DNA from 2 places in the Kitasatospora sp. NPDC029312 genome. Region 2 is predicted to be linked to the other one. Evidence: riboswitches for the same ligand, from Rfam matches in the RefSeq annotation. Region 2 holds a riboswitch; the other holds the start of a gene.
What was found. A riboswitch is a leader RNA that binds a small molecule or an ion and turns the genes downstream of it on or off. The one in region 2 is predicted to bind magnesium.

Region 1 (4,806 bases), on a different contig from region 2:
ACGCCGGGGCGCGTGGCAGCGCTCGATGTGCCAGCCGTCGCCGAGGCGCAGGTCGGCGAGGGCCTCCTCGGCCGTGGGGAAGCGCACGTCCTGCCCCGCCTGCCAGGACCACGGCGCCACCGAGGCGTGGTCCACCACGATCAGCAGGCCGTTCGGAGCCACCGCCGCCGCGGCGCGGCGCAGGACCTGGGCGCGGGGGATCTCCACCGGCGTGTGGAAGTAGCCGGCGCTCACCAGGTCGAAGTGGCCCTCCGGGAAGGTCCGGGCCAGGTCGTGGCGGACGGGGTGGACGCGGGCGGACAGCCCGGCGGTCCTCGCCCGCTCGGCGACGCGGTCGAGGGCGGTCCGCGCGACGTCGACGGCGGTGACGTCCCAGCCCCGGGCGGCGAGCCAGAGCGCGTCGCCGCCGTGTCCGCAGCCCAGGTCCAGCGCCGCGCCGGGGGTGGACACGAGGGCGGTGACGAGCTCCTCCAGGACGGCGTTCGGCTCGGTGCCCCACTGGGCGTCGAGGCGGGAGTAGTGGTTCTCCCAGAAGGTCGCGGAGTCGTCGGCGGTCTGCATGGCTGGTCCTCTCGTCGGGCGGGGGCGGTTCGCCGCGGCCGTGCGGCCCGGGCGTCCGGAACGACGGTGCGCCCCGCCCTGCCGGGCTTGCAAGGAAGCATGCCGTTTCGGCAACCTGGCCGGCATGGGCACCACGAAGAAGGACGTCCTGGCCTCGGTCGGCCCCCGGCTGCGCGAACTGCGGCACCGGCGCGGGATGACGCTGGCGGAACTCGCCGAACGGACCGGGATCAACGAGAGCACCCTGTCCCGGCTCGAGGGCGGCAGCCGCAAGCCCACCCTGGAGCTGCTGCTGCCGCTCGCCGACGTCCACGCCGTCCCGCTGGACGAGCTCGTGGGCGCGCCCCGCACCGGCGATCCGCGCATCCACCTGCGCCCGGTGGTCCGGGACGGGATGACGTACGTGCCGCTCAGCCGCCCCGGCGGTGTCCAGGCCCACAAACTGCTGATCCCGCCGCGGCCGGACAGCGAACCGGAGCTGAAGACCCATGAGGGGTTCGAGTGGGTCTATGTGCTCAGCGGACGGCTGCACCTGCTGCTCGGCGACCAGAGCCTGGTGCTCAAAGCGGGTGAGGCCGCCGAGTTCGACACCCACGTGCCGCACTGGCTCGGGCCCGACGGCGACAAGGCCGTCGAACTCCTGGTCCTCTTCGGGCACCAGGGCGAACGGGCCCACCTCCGGGCTCGCACGGTACCTGACGACGCATCATAGTCCTGGTGGCCGAGCCCTGTTCGGGTACCGGGCGGCCGCCGGGCGGTCCGCCACGCGGTACCACCGGCCGCACGCCCGGCGGCGCCCCCACTGATCGGTCCACGGTCAAGCTCGGGTCAAGGATTACGCCGTAGGGGCCGCGACCCCCTATCCTGGGGCGGATTCGAACAGACACCTCGTTCGGTGAGGCGTCTTCACGGACACAGGCCACTGATCCCACCCGTCGAGAGACGCTCCGGATCAGGACAGGTCTCCCCGGCTCAAGGGGTGACCCCAAGTGGCTTCCCGTCGGGCAACGACCAGGGACACGCCGTGGAGTGCCAAAGCTCTGACGAGTGGGGGTGCCCAGGCGGCGACGTCGGTCTCCCCCTGCCGCGCCGCCGCGACCTCGATGCGCGGCCGAGACCGGGAGGAGGCGTGATGGACGAAGGTCCTGGCCATAGTCGGCCCTTTCCCTTGACGTATTCGCCGTCCTCGCCGTCCCACCGCCGCCCGAGGCGCCCCGTCCTTCCCTGACCCGATCCGGTCCACTCCGCCCTTCCGCCCGTCCCGGCGCGGGCGGCCCTGGCGCATGCCTGGAACCGGCTCCGCGGTCGCGGACGGCGGCGGCGCACCGCCGGGCGGCCCGATGCCCCGTCCTGTCGGGGCGAGGGGGTTCCCACCATGGCTGCCGCCACCCTGTTCACGTCCACCACCGCCCGGCTGCGCGACCGCACCGTCGCCGCCGAGCGCCGCACCGCCGTCACCCGCGCCGTCCGGTCGTCGCTGGTCTCGCTCGCCGGGCTGGTCGGCGGGCCGGTCGCCAACCAGGCCGGTGAGGAGGTCGGCCGCGTCGTCGACGTCGTCGCCCGCCTCTACGGTGCGGAGCCGTACCCGCCCGTCACCGGCCTGATCATCCGGATAGGCCGGCGCCGCACCTTCATCGCCGCCCGCGCCGTCGACCGCATCATGACCGGCCGGGTCCGGCTGCGAACCGCCCGGCTGGACCTGCGGGAGTTCAACCGCCGCCCCGGCGAGGTGCTGCTCGCCCGCGACGTGCTCGACCACCAACTCGTCGACGTCGACGGCGTCCAGGTCACCCGCGCCGCCGACCTCTACCTGGCCCCGCTGGCCGCCCGCACCGTGCTCGTCGGCGTCGACGTCTCACTGCCCACCCTGCTGCGCCGGCTCGGCCCGCGCCGCTGGCAGGTCCGGCCCACCCCGGAGCGCGTCCTCGACTGGCAGTCCGTCGCCCCGTTCGGCGAGCAGGCCACCCACGGGCCCGCCGAGGTACGGCTGCGTGCCTCCCGCTCCGCGCTGCACCGGCTGCGCCCCGCCGACCTCGCCGACATCCTGGAGGACCTCGGCCGGCACGAACGCCAGCAGCTGCTGGGCTGGTTGGAGCCGGAGCAGGCGGCGGACGCGCTGGAGGAGATGGAACCCGCCGAGCTGGAGAACCTGCTGCGCGAAGTGCCGCCCGAGCACGCCGCCCGGCTCGTCGACGAGATGGAGCCGGACGAGGCGGCCGACGCCCTGCGCGACCTCGCACCCGGCGAGCGCGAGACCCTGCTGGCCCGGATGCCCGAGCCCGAGGCCGCCGAGCTGCGCTCCCTGCTCGCCCATCGCGAGGGCACCGCGGGCGGCGCGATGACCACCCTGCTGGTCACCGCCGGCCCCGCGCACACCGTCGCCCAGGTGCGGGCGGAACTCGCCGCGCAGGCCGAGCACCGCACCGACATCGACGCGGTCACCGTGCTGGACGACGACGGGCGGCTGCTCGCCGACATCCCGCTGTTCGACCTCGCCGTCGCCGAGGACACCACCGTGATCGGTGATCTCGCCAGCTGGCTGGGCCAGTTCGGCCCACCGGTGACCGTACGGCCCGACACCCGCCTGGCCGAGGCCGCCGACCGCCTGGTCGCCGCCCGGGCCACCTCCCTGCTCGTGGTCGACGACTTCGGGCGCCCCCTCGGCCGGGTCCTGGCCGACGACATCCTCGACTCGCTGCTGCCCGAGCGCGGGCGCCTGCACTTCCGGAGGCTCCTCAAGTGACCCGCGACCTCGACGCCCACCGGGACGTCGCCACCCGACCGGACACCGCCGACGCCGCGTCCGTCCCGGCGCCCGATCCCGCGTCCGACGCCGCATCCGTCCCGGCGTCGGCGCAGCCATCGGCGCAGCCATCGGCGCAGCCATCGGCGCAGACGTCCGCGCAGGACACCGGGAACGCCCCGAGCACCCCCGGGCGCACCGGCCGCCGCCGGGGCCTGCGCCGACTCGCCGCCGTCGCCATGGTGGCCGGCCCCGGCCTGGTCGCCGCCAACGCCGGCAACGACGCCGCGGGCATCGCCACCTACGCCAGCGCCGGCTCCCAGTTCACCTACGGGACGCTGTTCTTCATGGTGCTGGTCACCGTCGCCCTGGTGATGGTGCAGGAGATGGCCGTCCGGCTCGGCGCCCACACCGGCAAGGGCCTGGGCGCGCTGATCCGCGAGCAGTTCAGCCTGCGCCTGACCGCCCTCGCGGTGTTCTGCCTGCTGCTGGCCAACACCGGCCTGGTGGTCAGCGAGTTCGCCGGCATCGGCGCCGCCTTCGAGCTGCTCGGCGTGCCCAAGTGGGCGGTCATCCCGCCGGCCGCCGTCCTGCTCTGGTCGCTGGTGCTGTTCGGCTCGTACAAGTGGGCCGAGCGCATCTTCCTGGTGATGTCGCTGGCGTTCTTCGCCTACCCCGTCGCGATGGTCCTCGGCCACCCGGACTGGGGGCAGGTCGGCGAGCACCTGGTGGTGCCGCACCTGGAGCCCGGCAAGGACTTCATCCTGCTGGCCGTCGCCCTGATCGGCACCACTGTCAGCCCCTACATGCAGTTCTACGCCGCGGCCGGCGTGGTCGACCGCGGCGTCAAGCCCGCCGACTACAAGCTGATCCGGGCCGACGCCGTACTCGGCGCGGTGTTCGCCTGCGTGATCAGCCTGACCATCATCATCGCCACCGCCGCGGCGATCGGCGGCACCGGCCCGCTGGAGTCCGCCGCGCAGGCCGCCGAGGCCCTCAAGCCGGTCGCCGGGCACGGCGCAGAGCTGCTGTTCGCCTTCGGGCTGATCGGCGCCTCCGCCCTGGCCGGTGCGGTGGTGCCGCTCTCGGCCAGCTACGCGATCGGCGAGGCGGCCGGCGTCGAGCGCTCCGTCTCCCGCAGCTTCCGCGACGCCCCGCTGTTCCTCGGGCTGTTCACCGCCCAGATCGTCCTCGGCGCCGTGGTGGCGCTGACCCCGGTGGACGTCATCCAGCTGCTGATCGGCACCCAGGTCCTCCAGGGCCTGATCAGCCCGATCGTGCTGGTGTACCTGCTGGTCCTCACCAACCGCCGCGCCGTGCTCGGCGCCGCGGCCAACGGCCCCCGCTACCGCGTCGCGGCCACCGTCGTGGTGGTCGGTGTCGCCGCCATGTCGACGATCCTGCTCGTCCAGACCGTCCTCGGCTGGTTCGGCCTCGGCTGACCCGGCCCGGGCGGCGGCCCGCTCCGGCCCCGCCGGACGCCGGGGCGGGTCGTGATCAGT
Region 2 (4,806 bases):
GGTGAGGGTACGGACGAGGCCCTCGGGCGAGGTCGCGCCGGTCTCCGGCCCGGTGCGGGCGGGGGTGAGCCGGCTGCCGGGCGGCAGCAGCGAGCCGACCAGCTCGGCCGGGTCGCCGCTGGCGGCCCGCTGCTGCTCGGCCGTCGGCTGCTGCCCCGGCTTGGGGTCGACGGCGAAGGCGCCGTCCTCGGCGATCGGGGCCTGCTCGACGGTCCGGCCCGGGCTGAGCCCGGTGACCAGGGCGTCCGCTCCGCCGACCACCCGCTCGACCCGCTCGGCCGGGGTGAGCTGCCCGCTGCGGTGGACCACGTCGGCGCCGGTGACCCCGAGGACGGGCAGCGCGACCATGGCCAGGACCAGGGCGCTGCGGCCCTTGGCCCGCAGCGCGTCACGGCGGGCGACGCGCAGTGCGACCTTCCATGCTCCGAGCTTCAACGCGCCACCTCCCCGAGCGGGTTGGGCCGGTGGACGGCTGCCGGGCAGCCGCCGGAGCGGCGGCCGGCGCTCTCCGAGGCGATCGCGCCGTCCCGCAGGTGCACCACCCGGTCCGCCCAACTGGCGTGCGAGGCCTCATGGGTGACCATCACGGCCGCCGCCCCGGCGTCGCAGCGGGCGCGCAGGACGGCGAGCACCGCGTCGCCGGTGGCCGAGTCCAGTGCGCCGGTCGGTTCGTCGGCGAGCACCAGCCGGCGTTCGCCGATCAGCGCCCGGGCGATGGCGACGCGTTGCTGCTGTCCGCCGGACATGTCGTCGGGGAAGCGGTCGGCGAGCTCGCCGATGCCCAGTTCCTCCAGGGCGGCCAGCGCCTCCCGGCGGGCGGTGCGGCCCGGGACTCCGTCGAGTTCGCGGGGCAGGGCGATGTTCTCGGCGGCGGTGAGCGCCGGAATCAGGTTGTAGTCCTGGAAGACGTACCCGACGGAGCGTCGCCGCAGGTCGGCGAGCCGGCCGCGGCTGAGGCCGCCGAGCGTGACGCCCTCGACCAGCACCTCGCCCCGGGTGGGCAGCTCCAGTCCGCCGGCCAGGGTCAGCAGGGTCGACTTGCCGGAGCCGGACGGCCCCATCACGGCGACGAACTCGCCGGCGTGGACGGTCAGATCGATTCCGCGCAGGGCGTGCACCTCGGCGGCGCCGCGTCCGTGCACCCGGGACACCCCGGTCAGGCGCAGGACGGGTTCGGACCGGGTCGGATCGGTGTCGGACACACTTCCCCCTTGTGAGCTGTTCAGCTGCATATGCCGGTGAACTATATATGCCGACGGGGGGAAGCGCAGCCCGCGCGGCTCGGTCACGGTTCTACAAAGGTGTCGAAGTTCGGCCGAAAGGATTGAGGGCTCGCTCCCGGGTCGGGCTATGCTGTGTGAGGTTTCACGAGGCACCTCGTTCGGTGAGGCGTCTTCACGGACACAGGCCACTGACCCGACGACGTCGAGAGACGCCCAGGTTCAGGACAGGTCTTCCCGACCTAAGGGTTGACCCCAAGTGGCTTCCGGCCGGACCGGCTGGACACGCCGTGGAGTGCCAAAGCTCTGACGAGTTGGGGTGTACCGGTCCGCCGCGACCGGTGTGCTCCTTGCCGTGTCGCGACGCGGCGCACAGACGGTGCGCCCCCGGCCGGGAGGAGGCGAGAACATGGACTGCAGTAGTCCGGGTCACAGTCGCCCCTACCCCCGCATGCTCTCGAACACCTCCGGCACGCGGTAACAACCTCCCTGAGCGCCCGCCCGGCGCTTCATCCGCGCTCAACCATGTGCGGGCGCAGGGCGCATGACGGATCGTCACGTCAGGTCACGTCCCGTTCATGCGCATGGACGCTCCGCCATGTCCGCACGTCCGCACGGCCGCCGCCGCTCAGCGCCGCCGTGCGGAGGCGGCGGCGTGCGCCCGCGGGGAGGAACACTGCCGCGTGCCCCCTGACGCCCCTCGACGAGGGGCAGGGAGGCAGGCCCTGCCATGACCAATGCGATGCTGGACCCGAAGTTCCCCGCGGTTCCCGCCGCTTCCACCACATCCGCCGCCGCATCCGCCAAACCCGCCGCCGGCCAGGCCGTCCTGGACGACGCCCACCTCGGCGACATCAAGGGCGCGCTCGGCACCGTCCGGCTCGACGACACCGCCCCGCGCCACGGCCTCTCCGCCCGGCTCAAGACCCTGCTGGCGATCATCGGCCCCGGCCTGATCGTCATGGTCGGTGACAACGACGCCGGCGCCTTCTCCACCTACGGCCAGGCCGGGCAGAACTACGGCACCCAGCTGCTGTGGACCCTGCTGATGCTCATCCCCGTGCTGTACGTCAACCAGGAGATGGTGCTGCGCCTCGGCGCCGTCACCGGCGTCGGCCACGCCCGGCTGATCCTGGAGCGCTTCGGCCGCTTCTGGGGCGCGTTCAGCGTGATCGACCTGTTCCTGCTGAACGCGTTGACCCTGGTGACGGAGTTCATCGGCGTCACACTGGCCGCCGGCTACCTGGGCCTGCCCAAGGCGGCCTCGGTGGTCCTGGCGGCCGCGATCATCATCGCCTCGGCCTTCACCGGCTCCTTCCGGCGGTTCGAACGGGTCGCCATCACCCTGTGCGCGGGCTCGCTGCTGCTGGTGCCGGTCTACTTCCTGGTCCACCCGGAGACCTCGCAGCTGGCCCACGACTTCGTGACGCCCGCCCTGCCCGGCGGCTCCGGCGGGCTCGCGGCCGTCATGATGGTCATCATCTCGATCGTCGGGACCACCGTCGCCCCCTGGCAGCTGTTCTTCCAGCAGTCGTACGTCATCGACAAGCGGATCACCCCGCGTTTCATGACGTACGAGAAGGTCGACCTGTGGATCGGGATCGTCGTGGTCATCGTCGGCGCGGCCGCGCTGATCGGTCTCACGGCGGCGGCCTTCGCGGGTACCGACGGCTTCGGACGGTTCTCCGACGCGGCCGCCCTCGCCCAGGGCGTCGAGGCCAAGGCCGGCCGGCTGGCCGGCGTGCTGTTCGCGATCGCCCTGCTGGACGCTTCCATCATCGGCGCCTTCGCCGTCTCGCTCTCCACCGCCTACGCGATCGGCGACGTCTTCGGCATCAGGCACTCGCTGCACCGCGGGGTCAAGGGCGCCAAGGGCTTCTACGGCGTCTACGCCGGCCTGGTCGTCGTGGCCGCCGTCATCACCCTGCTGTCCGACGGCTACCTCCAGGGCCTGATGACCCAGTTCGTCCAGGTGCTCGCCGGGGTCCTGCTGCCCTCCGCCACCGTGTTCCTGCTGCTGCTCTGCAACGACCGCGCCGTGCTCGGCCCGTGGGTCAACGGCCCCAGGACCAACGCCTTCACCTCGGCCGTGGTCGGCGTCCTGGTGACGCTCTCGCTCGTCCTGACCGCTGCCGTGGTCTGGCCCGGCATCAGCTCCGACGCGATCCTGTGGATCATGGCCGGCTGCGGCGTCGCGGGCGTCCTCGTCGCCGGGTACTCCTTCACCTTCGGCCGCACGGCCACCAAGGAGGACCCCGTCGACCGCACCGGCCGCGAGAACTGGCGGATGCCTCCGCTGGACACCCTCGGCAAGCCGGTGATGTCCACCGCCCGCAAGGCCGGCATGGGCGCCCTGCGCGCCTACCTGCTGATCGCGACGGCCATGGTCATCATCAAGGTCGTCGAGACCGCGCTCGACCACTGAGCCGCCGGCCACGGCCGGTACGCCGTGGGGCGGGGGGGGGGGGGGGGGCCCCCCCCCCCCCCCCCCCCCCCCCCCCCCCCCCCCCCCCCCCCACCCCCACCCACCCCTCCCCCCCCCCCCCCCCCCCCCCCCCCCCCCCCCCCGCCCCCGCCCTTTCCCGCCCTTCCCATGGAGGAGGTGCCGTCGTGCACACCCTGACCACCGTCGAGTTCCTGGTCCGGCTCGCCACCGGCGTCGCCTGCGGCGCGTTGATCGGCGTCGAGCGCCAGTGGCGGGCCCGCATGGCCGGCCTGCGCACCAACGCCCTGGTCGCCGCCGGCGCCACCCTGTTCGTGCTCTACAGCGAGGCGGTCGGCGACGCCGGCAGCCCCACCCGGGTCGCCTCGTACGTCGTCTCCGGCATCGGCTTCCTCGGCGGTGGTGTCATCCTGCGCGACGGCGCCGGGGTGCGCGGCCTCAACACGGCCGCCACGCTCTGGTGTTCGGCTGCCGTCGGGGTCCTGGCCGCGTCGGGCAAGCTGGAACTCGCCGTCCTCGGCACGGCCGCCGTGCTGGCCGTCCACCTGGTGCTGCGCCCGGCCGGCCGGTTGCTCGACCGGGCCCCGCAGTCCGGCAGCGACCCGGACTCCACCAGCCGGGCCGTCGTCCACCTGGAGTGCGACCGCAAGTCCGAGACCCACATCCGAGCCCTGCTGCTCCAGGCCCTCGCCGCGTCCGGGCTCGCCCCGACCGGCCTGCGCGCCCGCCGTACCGAGCAGGGCGACGCCACCAGCCTGCGCGCCACCGTGTCGACCACCGGGCAGGTGACCCCGGCCCTGGAACAGGTCGTCACCCGGCTGTCGCTGGAGCCCGGCGTCCGGGACCTGCACTGGCACCTGGACGAGGACGGGGAGGAACCCGGCGGCCCGGCGCTGGCCTGAGGGGGAGTAGAACGGAAAGGCCGTCACTCGAGACACTGGAGGCCCGATGCTGAAGCCCGACCCCGAGCACGGCCCGCTGGTGCCGATGCTGCTGGTGCTGACCCTGGTCACCGGGGTGGTGGACGCCGTCAGCTACCTCGAACTCGGGCACGTGTTCGTCGCCAACATGACCGGCAACGTGGTCTTCCTCGGCTTCGCCCTCGCTGGCGCGGCGAACCTCTCCGCGACCGCCTCACTGGCC

Region 1: another riboswitch for magnesium. It lies ahead of ACZ4WV_RS17490 (magnesium transporter MgtE N-terminal domain-containing protein); the one in region 2 lies ahead of ACZ4WV_RS09505 (NRAMP family divalent metal transporter).

Annotation. Positions count from the first base shown of each region.
Region 1 is NZ_JBVHXY010000019.1:12,240-17,045, forward strand. It holds gene ACZ4WV_RS17480 (SAM-dependent methyltransferase) at 1-561, opposite strand, end outside; gene ACZ4WV_RS17485 (helix-turn-helix domain-containing protein) at 686-1,273, shown strand; M-box (ykoK) riboswitch at 1,442-1,621, shown strand; gene ACZ4WV_RS17490 (magnesium transporter MgtE N-terminal domain-containing protein) at 1,937-3,304, shown strand; gene ACZ4WV_RS17495 (divalent metal cation transporter) at 3,301-4,746, shown strand; gene ACZ4WV_RS17500 (hypothetical protein) at 4,802-4,806, opposite strand, start outside.
Region 2 is NZ_JBVHXY010000008.1:58,281-63,086, reverse strand. It holds gene ACZ4WV_RS09515 (FtsX-like permease family protein) at 1-435, opposite strand, end outside; gene ACZ4WV_RS09510 (ABC transporter ATP-binding protein) at 432-1,232, opposite strand; M-box (ykoK) riboswitch at 1,370-1,546, shown strand; gene ACZ4WV_RS09505 (NRAMP family divalent metal transporter) at 1,951-3,645, shown strand; gene ACZ4WV_RS09500 (MgtC/SapB family protein) at 3,831-4,565, shown strand; gene ACZ4WV_RS09495 (YoaK family protein) at 4,612-4,806, shown strand, end outside.